Regions from separate parts of the Weizmannia sp. FSL W8-1119 genome, predicted to be linked through region 2. Evidence: a T-box and tRNA genes for the amino acid it is inferred to sense, from the RefSeq annotation. Region 2 holds a T-box; the other holds one or more tRNA genes.
What was found. The T-box of region 2 lies ahead of ileS (isoleucine--tRNA ligase). A T-box ahead of a tRNA ligase gene usually reads a tRNA of that ligase, here a tRNA-Ile.

Region 1: it encodes a tRNA-Ile, which carries the amino acid that the T-box ahead of ileS (isoleucine--tRNA ligase) is inferred to sense. The anticodon was not compared.

The regions. Positions count from the first base shown of each region.
Region 1 covers NZ_JBBOZL010000001.1:2,112,572-2,119,032, reverse strand. The annotation lists rRNA gene NSQ19_RS10480 (23S ribosomal RNA) at 1-532, shown strand, start outside; rRNA gene rrf (5S ribosomal RNA) at 745-860, shown strand; tRNA gene NSQ19_RS10470 (tRNA-Val) at 869-941, shown strand; tRNA gene NSQ19_RS10465 (tRNA-Lys) at 1,112-1,187, shown strand; tRNA gene NSQ19_RS10460 (tRNA-Leu) at 1,200-1,281, shown strand; tRNA gene NSQ19_RS10455 (tRNA-Gly) at 1,298-1,372, shown strand; tRNA gene NSQ19_RS10450 (tRNA-Leu) at 1,382-1,467, shown strand; tRNA gene NSQ19_RS10445 (tRNA-Arg) at 1,485-1,558, shown strand; tRNA gene NSQ19_RS10440 (tRNA-Pro) at 1,572-1,648, shown strand; tRNA gene NSQ19_RS10435 (tRNA-Ala) at 1,665-1,740, shown strand; tRNA gene NSQ19_RS10430 (tRNA-Met) at 1,756-1,829, shown strand; tRNA gene NSQ19_RS10425 (tRNA-Ile) at 1,843-1,919, shown strand; tRNA gene NSQ19_RS10420 (tRNA-Ser) at 1,944-2,036, shown strand; tRNA gene NSQ19_RS10415 (tRNA-Met) at 2,053-2,126, shown strand; tRNA gene NSQ19_RS10410 (tRNA-Asp) at 2,129-2,201, shown strand; tRNA gene NSQ19_RS10405 (tRNA-Phe) at 2,210-2,285, shown strand; tRNA gene NSQ19_RS10400 (tRNA-His) at 2,310-2,382, shown strand; tRNA gene NSQ19_RS10395 (tRNA-Gly) at 2,390-2,463, shown strand; tRNA gene NSQ19_RS10390 (tRNA-Ile) at 2,468-2,541, shown strand; tRNA gene NSQ19_RS10385 (tRNA-Asn) at 2,547-2,621, shown strand; tRNA gene NSQ19_RS10380 (tRNA-Ser) at 2,625-2,716, shown strand; tRNA gene NSQ19_RS10375 (tRNA-Glu) at 2,722-2,793, shown strand; gene NSQ19_RS10370 (1,4-dihydroxy-2-naphthoate polyprenyltransferase) at 2,948-3,871, opposite strand; gene NSQ19_RS10365 (isochorismate synthase) at 4,372-5,703, shown strand; gene menD (2-succinyl-5-enolpyruvyl-6-hydroxy-3-cyclohexene-1-carboxylic-acid synthase) at 5,705-6,461, shown strand, end outside.
Region 2 covers NZ_JBBOZL010000001.1:1,059,467-1,065,927, reverse strand. The annotation lists gene pyrR (bifunctional pyr operon transcriptional regulator/uracil phosphoribosyltransferase PyrR) at 1-458, opposite strand, end outside; gene NSQ19_RS05055 (RluA family pseudouridine synthase) at 628-1,539, opposite strand; gene lspA (signal peptidase II) at 1,511-2,008, opposite strand; gene NSQ19_RS05045 (hypothetical protein) at 2,200-2,448, opposite strand; gene ileS (isoleucine--tRNA ligase) at 2,650-5,418, opposite strand; T-box leader at 5,512-5,732, opposite strand; gene NSQ19_RS05035 (DivIVA domain-containing protein) at 5,782-6,297, opposite strand; gene NSQ19_RS05030 (YlmH family RNA-binding protein) at 6,405-6,461, opposite strand, start outside.

The DNA.
Region 1 (6,461 bases), 1.1 Mb from region 2:
GCAGGGACGAAAGTCGGGCTTAGTGATCCGGTGGTTCCGCATGGAAGGGCCATCGCTCAACGGATAAAAGCTACCCTGGGGATAACAGGCTGATCTCCCCCAAGAGTCCACATCGACGGGGAGGTTTGGCACCTCGATGTCGGCTCATCGCATCCTGGGGCTGTAGTCGGTCCCAAGGGTTGGGCTGTTCGCCCATTAAAGCGGTACGCGAGCTGGGTTCAGAACGTCGTGAGACAGTTCGGTCCCTATCCGTCGCGGGCGCAGGAAATTTGAGAGGAGCTGTCCTTAGTACGAGAGGACCGGGATGGACGCACCGCTGGTGTACCAGTTGTCTTGCCAAAGGCATCGCTGGGTAGCTATGTGCGGAAGGGATAAGTGCTGAAAGCATCTAAGCATGAAGCCCCCCTCAAGATGAGATTTCCCACAGTTTAACTGGTAAGATCCCTGAAAGATGATCAGGTTGATAGGTCCGGGGTGGAAGCGCGGCGACGCGTGCAGCTGACGGATACTAATCGATCGAGGACTTAACCACGAAAAGCGGAGGTGCCTTGTTTAGCCTCGACAAGCGAATGTTCTGACCGGCATGGAGCCGTCTTTTGGCTCCGTGGCGGGCAGGTGATTCGACCTCGAGGGGCTAGGCACCGAAGCTGGACAATTCTCAAAGTTAGAAGCAGAAACGCATTCTCCGTTTACAGTTTTTTCTCCCATCCGGTTTTCAGGGAACACATCCCAAAATTATACAGGTCCGGTGATGATGGCGGAAAGGACACACCCGAACACATCCCGAACTCGGAAGTTAAGCTTTCCAGCGCCGATGGTAGTTGGGGGTTTCCCCCTGCGAGAGTAGGACGTTGCCGGGCCATAATACGGAGGATTAGCTCAGCTGGGAGAGCGTCTGCCTTACAAGCAGAGGGTCGGCGGTTCGATCCCGTCATCCTCCATTTTTATGCCATCCCGGTTCAGGGGCAACCGGCTTTCTATCGGGAGGCCGGGGATACTGCCTTGTGACCGGCACATACTTGCGGGAATCCTGAAAGAAAATAGATATGTACATATTTAACCCAATATAGTATAATTTTCTTTGTGACAAGTAATGTCGTTATCGGAATATGAGCCATTAGCTCAGTTGGTAGAGCATCTGACTTTTAATCAGAGGGTCGCAGGTTCGAATCCTGCATGGCTCACCATTTATCTTATCTGCGGGTGTGGCGGAATTGGCAGACGCACCAGACTTAGGATCTGGCGCCGCAAGGCGTGGGGGTTCGACTCCCTTCACCCGCACTGTTTAGCACGATATGCGGAAGTAGTTCAGTGGTAGAACATCACCTTGCCAAGGTGGGGGTCGCGGGTTCGAATCCCGTCTTCCGCTCCATTTTATCCCGCCGGGGTGGCGGAATTGGCAGACGCACAGGACTTAAAATCCTGCGGTAGGTGACTACCGTACCGGTTCGACTCCGGTCCTCGGCATCAGTACCATGACAAATGCGCCCATAGCTCAATTGGATAGAGCGTTTGACTACGGATCAAAAGGTTAGGGGTTCGACTCCTCTTGGGCGCGCTTATTCCTCTTTCGGGAAGTAGCTCAGCTTGGCAGAGCACATGGTTAGGGACCATGGGGTCGCAGGTTCAAATCCTGTCTTCCCGACCATGAAGATGATCATAGTGGGGCCTTAGCTCAGCTGGGAGAGCGCCTGCTTTGCACGCAGGAGGTCAGCGGTTCGATCCCGCTAGGCTCCACCAAACAGGTCAAATAACGGCGGCGTAGCTCAGCTGGCTAGAGCGTACGGTTCATACCCGTGAGGTCGGGGGTTCGATCCCCTCCGCCGCTATATTTCGTATATCGGACCTTTAGCTCAGCTGGTTAGAGCAGACGGCTCATAACCGTCCGGTCGTAGGTTCGAGTCCTACAAGGTCCACCATTTTTTATTTTTTGCTTATCATACGGAGGAATACCCAAGTCTGGCTGAAGGGATCGGTCTTGAAAACCGACAGGCGGGTTACACCGCGCGGGGGTTCGAATCCCTCTTCCTCCGCCATTTCATTATTTATCATCGCGGGGTGGAGCAGTCTGGTAGCTCGTCGGGCTCATAACCCGAAGGTCGCAGGTTCAAATCCTGCCCCCGCAATTGGTCCCGTGGTGTAGCGGTTATCACGCCTGCCTGTCACGCAGGAGATCGCGGGTTCGATTCCCGTCGGGACCGCTTATTTTGGCTCGGTAGCTCAGTCGGTAGAGCAAAGGACTGAAAATCCTTGTGTCGGCGGTTCGATTCCGTCCCGAGCCACCATTGGTTTTCAATGAAAAATATATGGCGGTTGTGGCGAAGTGGTTAACGCACCGGATTGTGGCTCCGGCATTCATGGGTTCGATTCCCATCATCCGCCCTTTGATGCGGGTGTAGTTTAGTGGTAAAACCACAGCCTTCCAAGCTGTTGTCGTGGGTTCGATTCCCATCACCCGCTCCACTTTGGGCCTATAGCTCAGCTGGTTAGAGCGCACGCCTGATAAGCGTGAGGTCGATGGTTCAAGTCCATTTAGGCCCATCTATTCCGCAGTAGCTCAGTGGTAGAGCAATCGGCTGTTAACCGATCGGTCGTAGGTTCGAATCCTACCTGCGGAGCCATATGGAGAAGTACTCAAGTGGCTGAAGAGGCGCCCCTGCTAAGGGTGTAGGTCGCGATTAGCGGCGCGAGGGTTCAAATCCCTCCTTCTCCGCCATTTCTGGCCCGTTGGTCAAGCGGTTAAGACACCGCCCTTTCACGGCGGTAACACGGGTTCGAATCCCGTACGGGTCATACTGGTCACGAAGCTGTTCCGAAAACTGCCGGAGCAGCTTTTTTTTGCGTGTTTTTTCACTTCTGCAAACCTCTTTGCATCCCGCCAGAGGCTCCGGGCCCCGGTGCGGGAAAAGCGCAAAAAAACGGAGGAGTGCAACACTCCGCCGTTTTTTCAAATAAAATGATCAATTAAAAAACTGATGGATAATAGCAAACCAAAAATCGTGTTTGTCTGTGCGGTTGCTTTCATGGCAGGCAACATTTGCAACGGTTCACTTTTTCCAATAAAGCCTTTAATGGCCCGGACCGGCTTCGGTGTGCTGACAAAAACGAGCAGTACCCACGGGGTTACAACACCGAACAAAACGAGCCCGGCCATCCAGAGATAGGAAAGGGCAAACATTGCGGCCAGAAGCAGGATGGCTCCTTTCCGGCCGAGCAGAATGGCGATCGTTTTTCTGCCATTTGCTTTATCGCCGTCCAGATCGCGGATATTATTCGACAGCATAATGGCACCGATTAAAATCATAATCGGAATCGAAATAAATACAATCGGCCATGTGATCGTTTTTGTCTGGATAAAAAACGATATTAATATAATAATTACACCCATAAAAAAGCCGGAAATCAGTTCGCCAAGCGGCGTTGATGAAATTGGAAAAGGCCCTGCAGTGTAAAGATAAGCAACAAGCATGCAGACAGTGCCGATTACAGCAATCCACCAGGAACTTTGCGAGCAAATGTAAACGCCGATCAGCATGGCTGCACCGAAAAAAGCAAAGGCGAGGTGGAGCACCGTTTTCGGTTTGATGCCGTTTCTGACAATTGCCCCGCCGATCCCGACGGAATGCTCGGTATCAAGGCCGCGTTTGTAATCGTAATATTCATTAAACATATTGGTTGCTGCCTGAATTAACAGGGTTGCAACCAGCATTGCAGCAAACAGCAGCAGATTGATGCGGGCAATGCCCAAAGCCAGTACTGTCCCGAGAATGACAGGCACAAAACCGGCCGTTAAGGTATGGGGCCGTGTTAATTGCCACCAGATCCGCCAGCCTTTGTCAGGGCCGATTGCTGGAGAAGATTGCGCATTCATCTTCTTACTCTCCTTTTATGCTATTCTTATAGAAATATGGCGAAATTAGTACATTTAAAGTTTAGGGAAATCAGGCCTATGTGTCAATGTATTTGGTTGACAATCTCCTGAATCCGTGACGAAATTTCCGCTTAAAGGCAAACAAATCGCATAAAATTTAGTATAATTGGTATATCAGACAAATTAAATTCATTCCACATTCAGGTGATCTAGGGAAATTTTTACATACTGAATCACTAAAAGTGCATTTATCGAATAGTCGGACACCACTATATCCTTACTCTTGGGAAATCTACCTATTAACGGCGTTTGTTATATTTTCGTCACGGATTCAGGAATCTTATTTTAAGCCGTTTTGCTGAATTTAACCGGCAAATTTTATATAATAGATGAGGTATGTTCATAAAAATGTTAAGTTTTCATACGAAAACTGTGATAGATGGCTCGGCAAAAAGCAAGAGAGGTTTGGAGGAGATCTTTTGGCTAATGAGGATATATTAATGAAAGAAAAAACGGCGCCGGCATTAAAACTGGCAAGCAGGATTATAAAATGCCGCACTGCACCGGATCCGCTCCGCCTTTTTACAGCGGGTGCCGCACGTTTTTACGGCAGCCGGTTTTTTTGGCAGGATAAGAATCGCGAAACTGTATTTGTCGGTTTTGGCCGCGTCTGGTCCTGTACGGTCACAGCCTCTGACGGTTTTGCCCAAATGGAAGACGAATGGCGAAATTTGAAGGGGGCGGGCGAAGTTTATCCGGAAACCGCGGAAACCGGAACAGGGCCTGTGCTTTTCGGCGGTTTTGCGTTTGACGGGACGGTTGCCAAGCAGGAGTGGAAAACATTTGGCCAAGGCATTTTCCGCGTGCCGCAGATTCTTTTCACGTTTAAAAAAGATGCCGTCTTTCTTACGGTAAACGGATGCGGCGGAACAGAGAGCGTGCAGGAAGCGGAGAAAACTGCACGAAGCCTTTTAAACGGCAGTACAGCTTTCCCTGCACTTCCGCCTTTAAAAGCTGTACAGGAAATGGGTGCGGACGAATGGAAAAAAAGTGTCGCAACAGCCGTGCAGTTCATCCGGGAAGGGAGAATGGACAAAGTTGTCCTGGCAAGAAAACTGGAGCTTGCTTTTGACGGCGTGACAAGCCCGGATGCGGTGCTTGCGGCGCTTTCCGCCCAGCAAAATGACAGCTACTTATTTGTACTGGAAGAAGGCAGTGAAAGTTTTATCGGGGCTTCGCCGGAAAGGCTGGTAAAAAAAACGGGCCGGCATATTTTATCGACGTGCCTTGCCGGTTCGATCAAACGCGGCCGCAATGAGGCGGAGGATTTGGAACTTGGAAAAGCGCTGCTTTCGGATCAGAAAAATTTAAGCGAGCATGGTTTTGTCGTATCCATGATTCGGCAGGTGCTTGAACCTTTTTGCAACGGGCTGAATGTGCCGGGTGCGCCTGTTTTAATGCGGATGCGCGATATCCAGCATCTGTACACCCCGGTTACCGGGACAGTGAAAGACAAGAACACCACCCTTTTTCAGTTGGTCAAGGCGCTCCATCCGACGCCGGCACTTGGCGGTATTCCGCGGCAGCCGGCCATGGAAGCGATCCGGCTTCTTGAAAAAATGGACCGCGGTTTATACGGCGCGCCGATCGGCTGGGTGGATTACAGGGGAAGCGGCGAATTTTGCGTCGGCATCCGCTCCGGGCTGTTAAAGGGGGACCATGCATCCCTTTATGCCGGATGCGGTGTCGTTAAGGAATCGGAACCTGAAGAAGAATATAAAGAAACAAGCGTCAAATTTACCCCGATGCTGCGCGCTTTAGGAGGCAAATAGAGTGGGACACCAGGAGATCATGACAACTTATTTGGCAGCTTTTATCCGGCAATTGTCCGCAATGGGGATCCGCTATGCGGTGGTAAGCCCCGGGTCAAGGTCGACGCCGATTGCGATGTTGTTAGCAGAACACCCGGATTTTCAAATTTACATGGATATTGATGAACGGTCAGCCGCTTTTTTTGCGCTCGGGCTTGCAAAAGAAAAACGCAAACCGGTTGTGCTTTTGTGCACGTCTGGCACGGCTGCCGCCAACTATTATCCGGCGGTTGCGGAAGCCAATATTTCACGCGTGCCGCTCATTGTGCTGACGGCAGACCGGCCGCATGAACTACGCAATGTCGGTGCCCCGCAGGCCATTGACCAGATCCGTCTGTACGGCACCCATGTCAAGTGGTTTGAGGAAATGCCGCTTCCGGAAGCAGGGGAAGAAATGCTTCAATTTGTCCGGCAGACAGCGGCCAGGGCAGTAGTAACGTCTCTTCAGCAGCCGGCGGGCCCCGTGCATCTTAATTTTCCGTTGCGCGAGCCGCTTGTTCCGGTTCTTAAGCCGTCTCCTTTTGCCGGCGAAGTACCGGTAGCGGCAATTGAAAATTTTTCCGGCACCCTGCAGCTTTCAGAAGAAACGGTTGAAATCGCGGCAAAAGAGATCCGGGAAAAGGACCGGGGCCTGATCATTTGTGGGCCGATGGATATTCCTGGCTTTGCGGAGGCGGTTGTGGCGCTCAGCGAAAAAACGGGTTACCCGGTGCTGGCAG
Region 2 (6,461 bases):
TTTTTCCCGATAAAATCGGGGCGGATCGGCAATTCCCGGTGGCCGCGGTCAACGAGCACCGCGAGCTGGATCCGGCTCGGGCGGCCGATATCCATCAGCGCGTCCATCGCCGCGCGCACTGTCCTGCCTGTATAGAGCACATCATCGACAAGCACGATCTTTTTACCGGTGATGCTGGATGGCAGGTTCGCGCCCTTCACTTCCGGTTCGCCGTCTGCCGTTTTTTTCGATAAATCATCGCGGTACAGCGTGATGTCCAGCTCGCCGACTTCGACTTTGCGCCCTTCGATTCTCTCAATCCTTTCCGCCAGGCGATCAGCGAGATAAATGCCGCGCGTTTTAATCCCGATGAGCATCGTGTCTTCAATGCCTTTATTCCGTTCAATGATTTCGTGGGCGATCCGCGTCAACGCCCTGCGGATCATGATTTCATCCATTACTACCGCTTTTTGGGCCATGGTGTCTCCTCCCGGGAAAAATCAAAGCCTTCCGCACCGAAGGCAGGAAGGCTTTGTAAAATGAACGTTCCCTTGCCAGCCTCACGGGACTGTTTTTAAAAGGCTTATGAAGTTATTTTTACCTTACCCGTTTTTCATCCGTTTGTCAATATTTTTTATACCGTGATGTTCACAAACCGCGCCTCATTGTGTTTAAAAGATGCGCGAAATCATCCGGCAGCGGCGCTTCAAATGTGAGCGTTTCGCCGGTGCGCGGGTGGCAAAAACCGAGTACCCCGGCGTGGAGCGCCTGGCCGCCGAAATCAATCGTTTTTTTCGGCCCGTATTTCGGGTCGCCTGCTAAAGGATGGCCGATATACTTCATATGGACGCGAATCTGGTGGGTGCGCCCCGTTTCAAGCCGGCATTCGATAAATGTATACCGGTCAAACCGTTCCAGCACGTGGAAATGGGTCACCGCGTCTTTTCCGTTATCGACCACGGCCATCCGCTGGCGGTCAGCCGGGTCCCTTCCGATCGGGGCGTCAATGGTGCCGGCTTCATGCGGAATATTGCCGTGGACAAGCGCAAAATATTTGCGGGTCACCGTTTTTTCACTGAGCTGTGCCGCCAGCTTTTCGTGCGCGTAATCATTTTTGGCCACCATTAACAGCCCGGATGTGTCCTTGTCGATCCGGTGGACAATCCCGGGGCGGAGCACACCGTTAATGCCCGATAGATCTTTGCAGTGGTACATCAGGCCGTTTACAAGCGTCCCTGTAAAATGCCCGTTTGACGGATGGACAACCATGCCTTTTGGTTTATTAACGACAAGCACATCGGCATCTTCATAATATATATCAAGATGCAAGTCTTCCGGTTCAATATCCGGCAATTCCGGCTCCGGCACCTCAATTTCAACCAGGTCCCCTGCCTGGCATCTGTAATTTGCTTTTTCTTTTTTGCCGTTTACGGTAATATCGCCATCTTTAATCCATTGCTGGACTTGTGATCTCGACCATTCTTCCCGGATGGATGAGACAATTTTATCAAGCCGTTCATTTGCTTCGTGTTCAAGAATGGTGTGATCCATTTTTTCCATCGGTTTTCTCCTTTGTCTTTCTGTCTTCCAAAAGCATTGAAATCAGCAACAGTACAACGCCAATCGTTAAACTGGCGTCCGCCACGTTAAAAATGGCAAAATCGTAGCTGCCGAAACGCAAATGGACAAAATCAACAACTTCGCCGCGGAACAGGCGGTCAATAAAGTTGCCGATTGCCCCCCCTAATATGAGGCCGAGGCTCGTGCCAAGCAGCGCCCTGTTTTTTGCGTATTTTTGTATGTAATAAAGAATGCCGGCAATGACAACCAGGGTGATGAGATAAAACAGCCACATCTGCCCTTCCAGTATGCTGAAGGCAGCGCCTGTGTTGCGCGTCGATGTGAGAAAAAAGAAACCCGGAATCACTTCAATGCTTTCCCCGAGCGCCATCCCTTTTAAAACGAGCCATTTTGCCAGCTGGTCCAGGATGACCACAATGAGTGCAACCGCATAATAAAAAATAACCAATCGCTTTTCCTCCGCCTGTGTTTACGGCAGGCGCAAAATGCCGCCTAGCCCGGAATATATTTCTTCCTGCATTTTAGCATAAACAGCAGGCAGTGAAAAGAACGGACGGCCGGATCCCGGTCCGCCCGTTCGTGTCTGCTTTTTCAGGCGGATTCTTGCTGATTGAAGTTGCGCAAAAGCAAGGCCCTTTTCTAGTGAATAAGATCATACGGGACGGTTACTTTGCCGTATGACAGGATGGTTTGCCGGTCCGCAGGCAACAGGGAAGGGATTTCCGCAAGGCCCGTGGCAACTTTCCGGGTGCCGTGGAACCCATCCAATGCCGCCTCAATCTCTTTCAGTTCCTCCTGAACCAGATGTTGCACAAGCTCATGTTTCGCCTCGTACACGGATAATTCAGCCCGTAGCGATTGCAGCCAAATTTTCGGATCTTTACGCATCTTCCAACAGCCTCCCCGCTTCTTTGTTGGTTTTAGCATTCCCGCAGGCAAGGCTTGTTTGCGGAAAAACGTTTTCTAAAAGTAACAAAATCATGCAGCGGCAAACGGTTTTTGCCAGTTAAAATCCGGCGCTGGCAATGGGCTGAAATCCGTTAAAAAAGCCGGCGCTGCATGTCTTCATGCAAGCCCCGGCTTAAAGCTTCACACTTCCCGCATCAATGTTTTCACAACTTGTGCACAGCGCGGGCAGAGCGTCGGATGGTCATGGTCCAGGCCGACTTCCGGCGTTACAACCCAGCACCGTTCGCATGTTTCGCCTTCCGCTTTTTCGACAACAATGGCTGCGTGTTCAAGCTTCAGCGCATTTTCCGGCGCGTCTTCAATGGCGCCTGCCACTTCAAATCCCGATACAATGAACAATTGCTTTTTGCTTTCCGAAATGCTGTCAAGCAGTGCTTTCGTCTCCTCATTCACATACAAGGTTACTTTTGCCGTCAGCGATTTCCCGATTACTTTTGCATTCCGCGCTTCTTCCAATGCTTTTAAAACGTCTCCCCGGAGCGCCATAAACGCATTCCATTTTTCTTCAAGCGCACTAGCATCCGGCAAATCCACATATTCCGGCATATCGGTCAGCTGGACGCTTTCTTCCGCGACACCCGGAATATACTGCCAGACTTCATCAGCTGTATGCGGCAAAATCGGCGACAACAGCTTGGTTAAGGCAACAAGGCATTCATACAAAACGGTTTGCATCGCACGGCGTTCCGGATTGTCTGCAAGTTCGATGTACAGCACGTCTTTTGCAAAATCCATATAGAACGAACTGAGGTCTATGGCGCAGAAATTGTTCACCGCATGGTAAATCGTGGCAAACTCGTACCGTTCATAAGCTTCCCGCACTTCTTTTACAAGCTTGTTCAATTTGACAAGCATAAACCGGTCGACCTCGCGCAAATCTTCATAGGCAACTTGGTGCCGGGCCGGGTCGAAGTCGTTCAGATTGCCCAGCATGAAGCGGAACGTGTTGCGGATTTTCCGATAGACTTCGGACACTTGTTTTAAAATTTCATTGGAAACCCGGACATCCGCCTGATAGTCAACGGAAGCGACCCACAAGCGGATGATGTCAGCCCCCAGCTGTTCAACTACTTTGCCAGGCAAAATTGTATTGCCGAGCGATTTGCTCATCTTCCGGCCTTCGCCGTCCAGCACAAACCCGTGGCTTAAAACGCCGTCGTACGGAGCGCGCCCTGTTACCGCCACACTGGTAATGAGCGACGAGTTAAACCAGCCGCGGTACTGGTCGGAACCTTCAAGGTACAAATCAGCCGGCCGTTTCAAGCCTTCTTGTGCAGCCAGCACGCCCTGATGGGAAGAACCGGAATCGAACCAGACGTCCATAATATCCGTTTCTTTTTTAAATACGCCGTTCGGGCTCGCCGGGTGCGTAAAGCCTTCCGGAAGCAGGTCTTTCGCTTCCCGTTCAAACCAGACGTTTGATCCGTGTTTGCGGAACAGGTCGGACACATGCCGGATGGTTTCTTCCGTGATGATCGCTTCGCCGTTTTCCGCGTAAAAAACAGGGATCGGAACGCCCCATGCACGCTGGCGGGAGATGCACCAGTCGCCGCGGTCGCGGATCATGTTATGCATCCGGAGTTCGCCCCAAACAGGCGTCCAGTTGACCTCTTCAACGGCTTTCAAAATGTCATCGCGGAACATGTCAACCGATGCGAACCATTGCGATGTTGCCCGGAAAATTACCGGTTTTTTCGTCCGCCAGTCATGCGGGTACGAGTGCGTTAAAAATTTCAATTTCAGCAGCGCCCCCGCCTGATCCAGCGCTTCGCAGATCGGTTTGTTGGCTTTGTCGTAAAACAGCCCTTCAAAACCGGGCGCGTCTTTTGTCATCATGCCTTTGTCATCTACAGCGCAAAGAACATCAAGCCCGTATTTTTTGCCGATGAGAAAGTCATCTTCCCCGTGTCCAGGCGAGGTGTGGACGCAGCCGGTCCCGCTGTCGGTTGTGACGTGGTCTCCGAGCATAACGAGCGAATCGCGACCGTACAGCGGATGTTTTGCAACAATGTACTCCAGCTTTTTCCCCGGAACCGTTTGAACGACTTCCGCGTTTTCCCATTCCAAAACGCTGCTTACTTCTTCAAGCAGGGCTTCGGCAACCAGATATTTGTTGCCGTCCGTTTTTACGACCACATAGTTGATCTCCGGATTGACGGCAATGCCGAGGTTTGACGGAATGGTCCAAGGGGTCGTCGTCCAGATGACGATTTTCGTATCCGTATCAAGCACGCCTTTTCCGTCTTTTACGTCGAACGCAACATAAATCGATGGCGATTTAATGTCTTTGTACTCAATTTCTGCATCTGCAAGCGCGGATTCGCTGGAAGGGGACCAGTATACCGGCTTCAGGCCTTTGTAAATATAGCCTTTTTTCGCCATTTCCCCGAATACTTTGATTTGCTCGGCTTCATATGCGGGCCGGAGCGTTAAATACGGATTTTCCCAGTCGCCGCGCACGCCGAGCCGTTTAAACGCTGTCCGCTGGCGATCGATTTGCTCATGGGCATATTTTTCGCACAGTTTCCTGAATTCGGCAACCGACATTGATTTCCGGTCTACGCCTTTTTTTGTCAGTTCCTGCTCAATAGGTAGCCCGTGCGTATCCCAGCCCGGTACATAAGGGGCATGGTAACCCGTCATCGATTTAAACCGGTTGATGATGTCTTTCAATGTTTTATTCAGGGCGTGGCCCATATGGAGATCGCCGTTTGCATACGGAGGCCCGTCGTGGAGCACAAACAGCGGCCTTCCTTCCGTGCGTTTCATCACCTTATGATAAATATCCATTTCTTCCCATTTTGCCTGGATTTTCGGTTCTTTTTTCGGCAAATTTCCACGCATCGGAAAATCCGTTTTCGGCATTAAAAGTGTATCTTTGTAATCCATGCTGATCCTCCTGTCTTTTGCATATTGTATTTTGAATTTTTCGTTATGTTCAGCCTTGCCAAAAATCCAATAAAAAAACCTTCCCATCCCCAAAATAGGGACGAGAAGGTTCCCGCGGTACCACCCTAGTAGGCATCCAATATGCCCGCTCGACATCCGTAACGTGGAAGGTCCCGCTTAACTCTACTGGCCTTTTCGGCGTTCAAGGCAAGAACTCAAGGGGGATGTTCAGGTTGCGCGCTTTGCCGGGCTCGCACTGTCCCCGGTTCGCTTGGAAAGCTTTCACAACCCTACTGCCCTGTCATCGTTTTTTCGTATACAGTATTGAATGTACTCTATTATAGTGGACCGTTTTCGGATTCGTCAAGTTTGATTTGCTTCTTCTTCTTCCAGTTCAAACTCCGTAGCATCGACTTCAAATTCCATCAGCTTTTCCCAGTCATCGCTATCAATCAGGTCAAGCTGCGCCTCAATCAGCATTTTAAAGCGCGTCCGGAAGACTTTCGACTGTTTTTTCAGCTCTTCGATTTCGAGCGCAATTTTCCTTGCTTTCGAAAGGGCTTCATTGACAATCCGGTCGGCATTTTTTTCCGCCTCGCGGATGATCAGCTTCGCTTCTTTCTGGGCATTGCCCTTTACTTCTTCCGCCGCTTCCTGGGCAACAACAATCGATTTATTTAAAGTTTCCTCAATGGAAGAAAAATGGCTCAGCCGTTCGTTTAGCGATGCTACTTTATCTTCCAGGTTTTTCTTTTCGCGGATCAGCATTTCGTAATCTTTTATCAGCTGGTCAAGGAATTCATTTACTTCATCTTCATCATAGCCGCGAAACCCTTTGCTGAACTCCTTATTATGTATATCTAAAGGCGTTAAAGGCATGTGGCCACCTCCTGTTCAATTTGCCTTTCGATTGCAAGATTCCCCTTCTTTTTTATATTATAATGGAATTCGACGATTTTTTGGGAAAATCCTGCTAATCAATCAAATTATTTTAAAATCCCTGCCACCATTCGCCATTTTTCTTTCTTCGTTTTGCCTTCCAC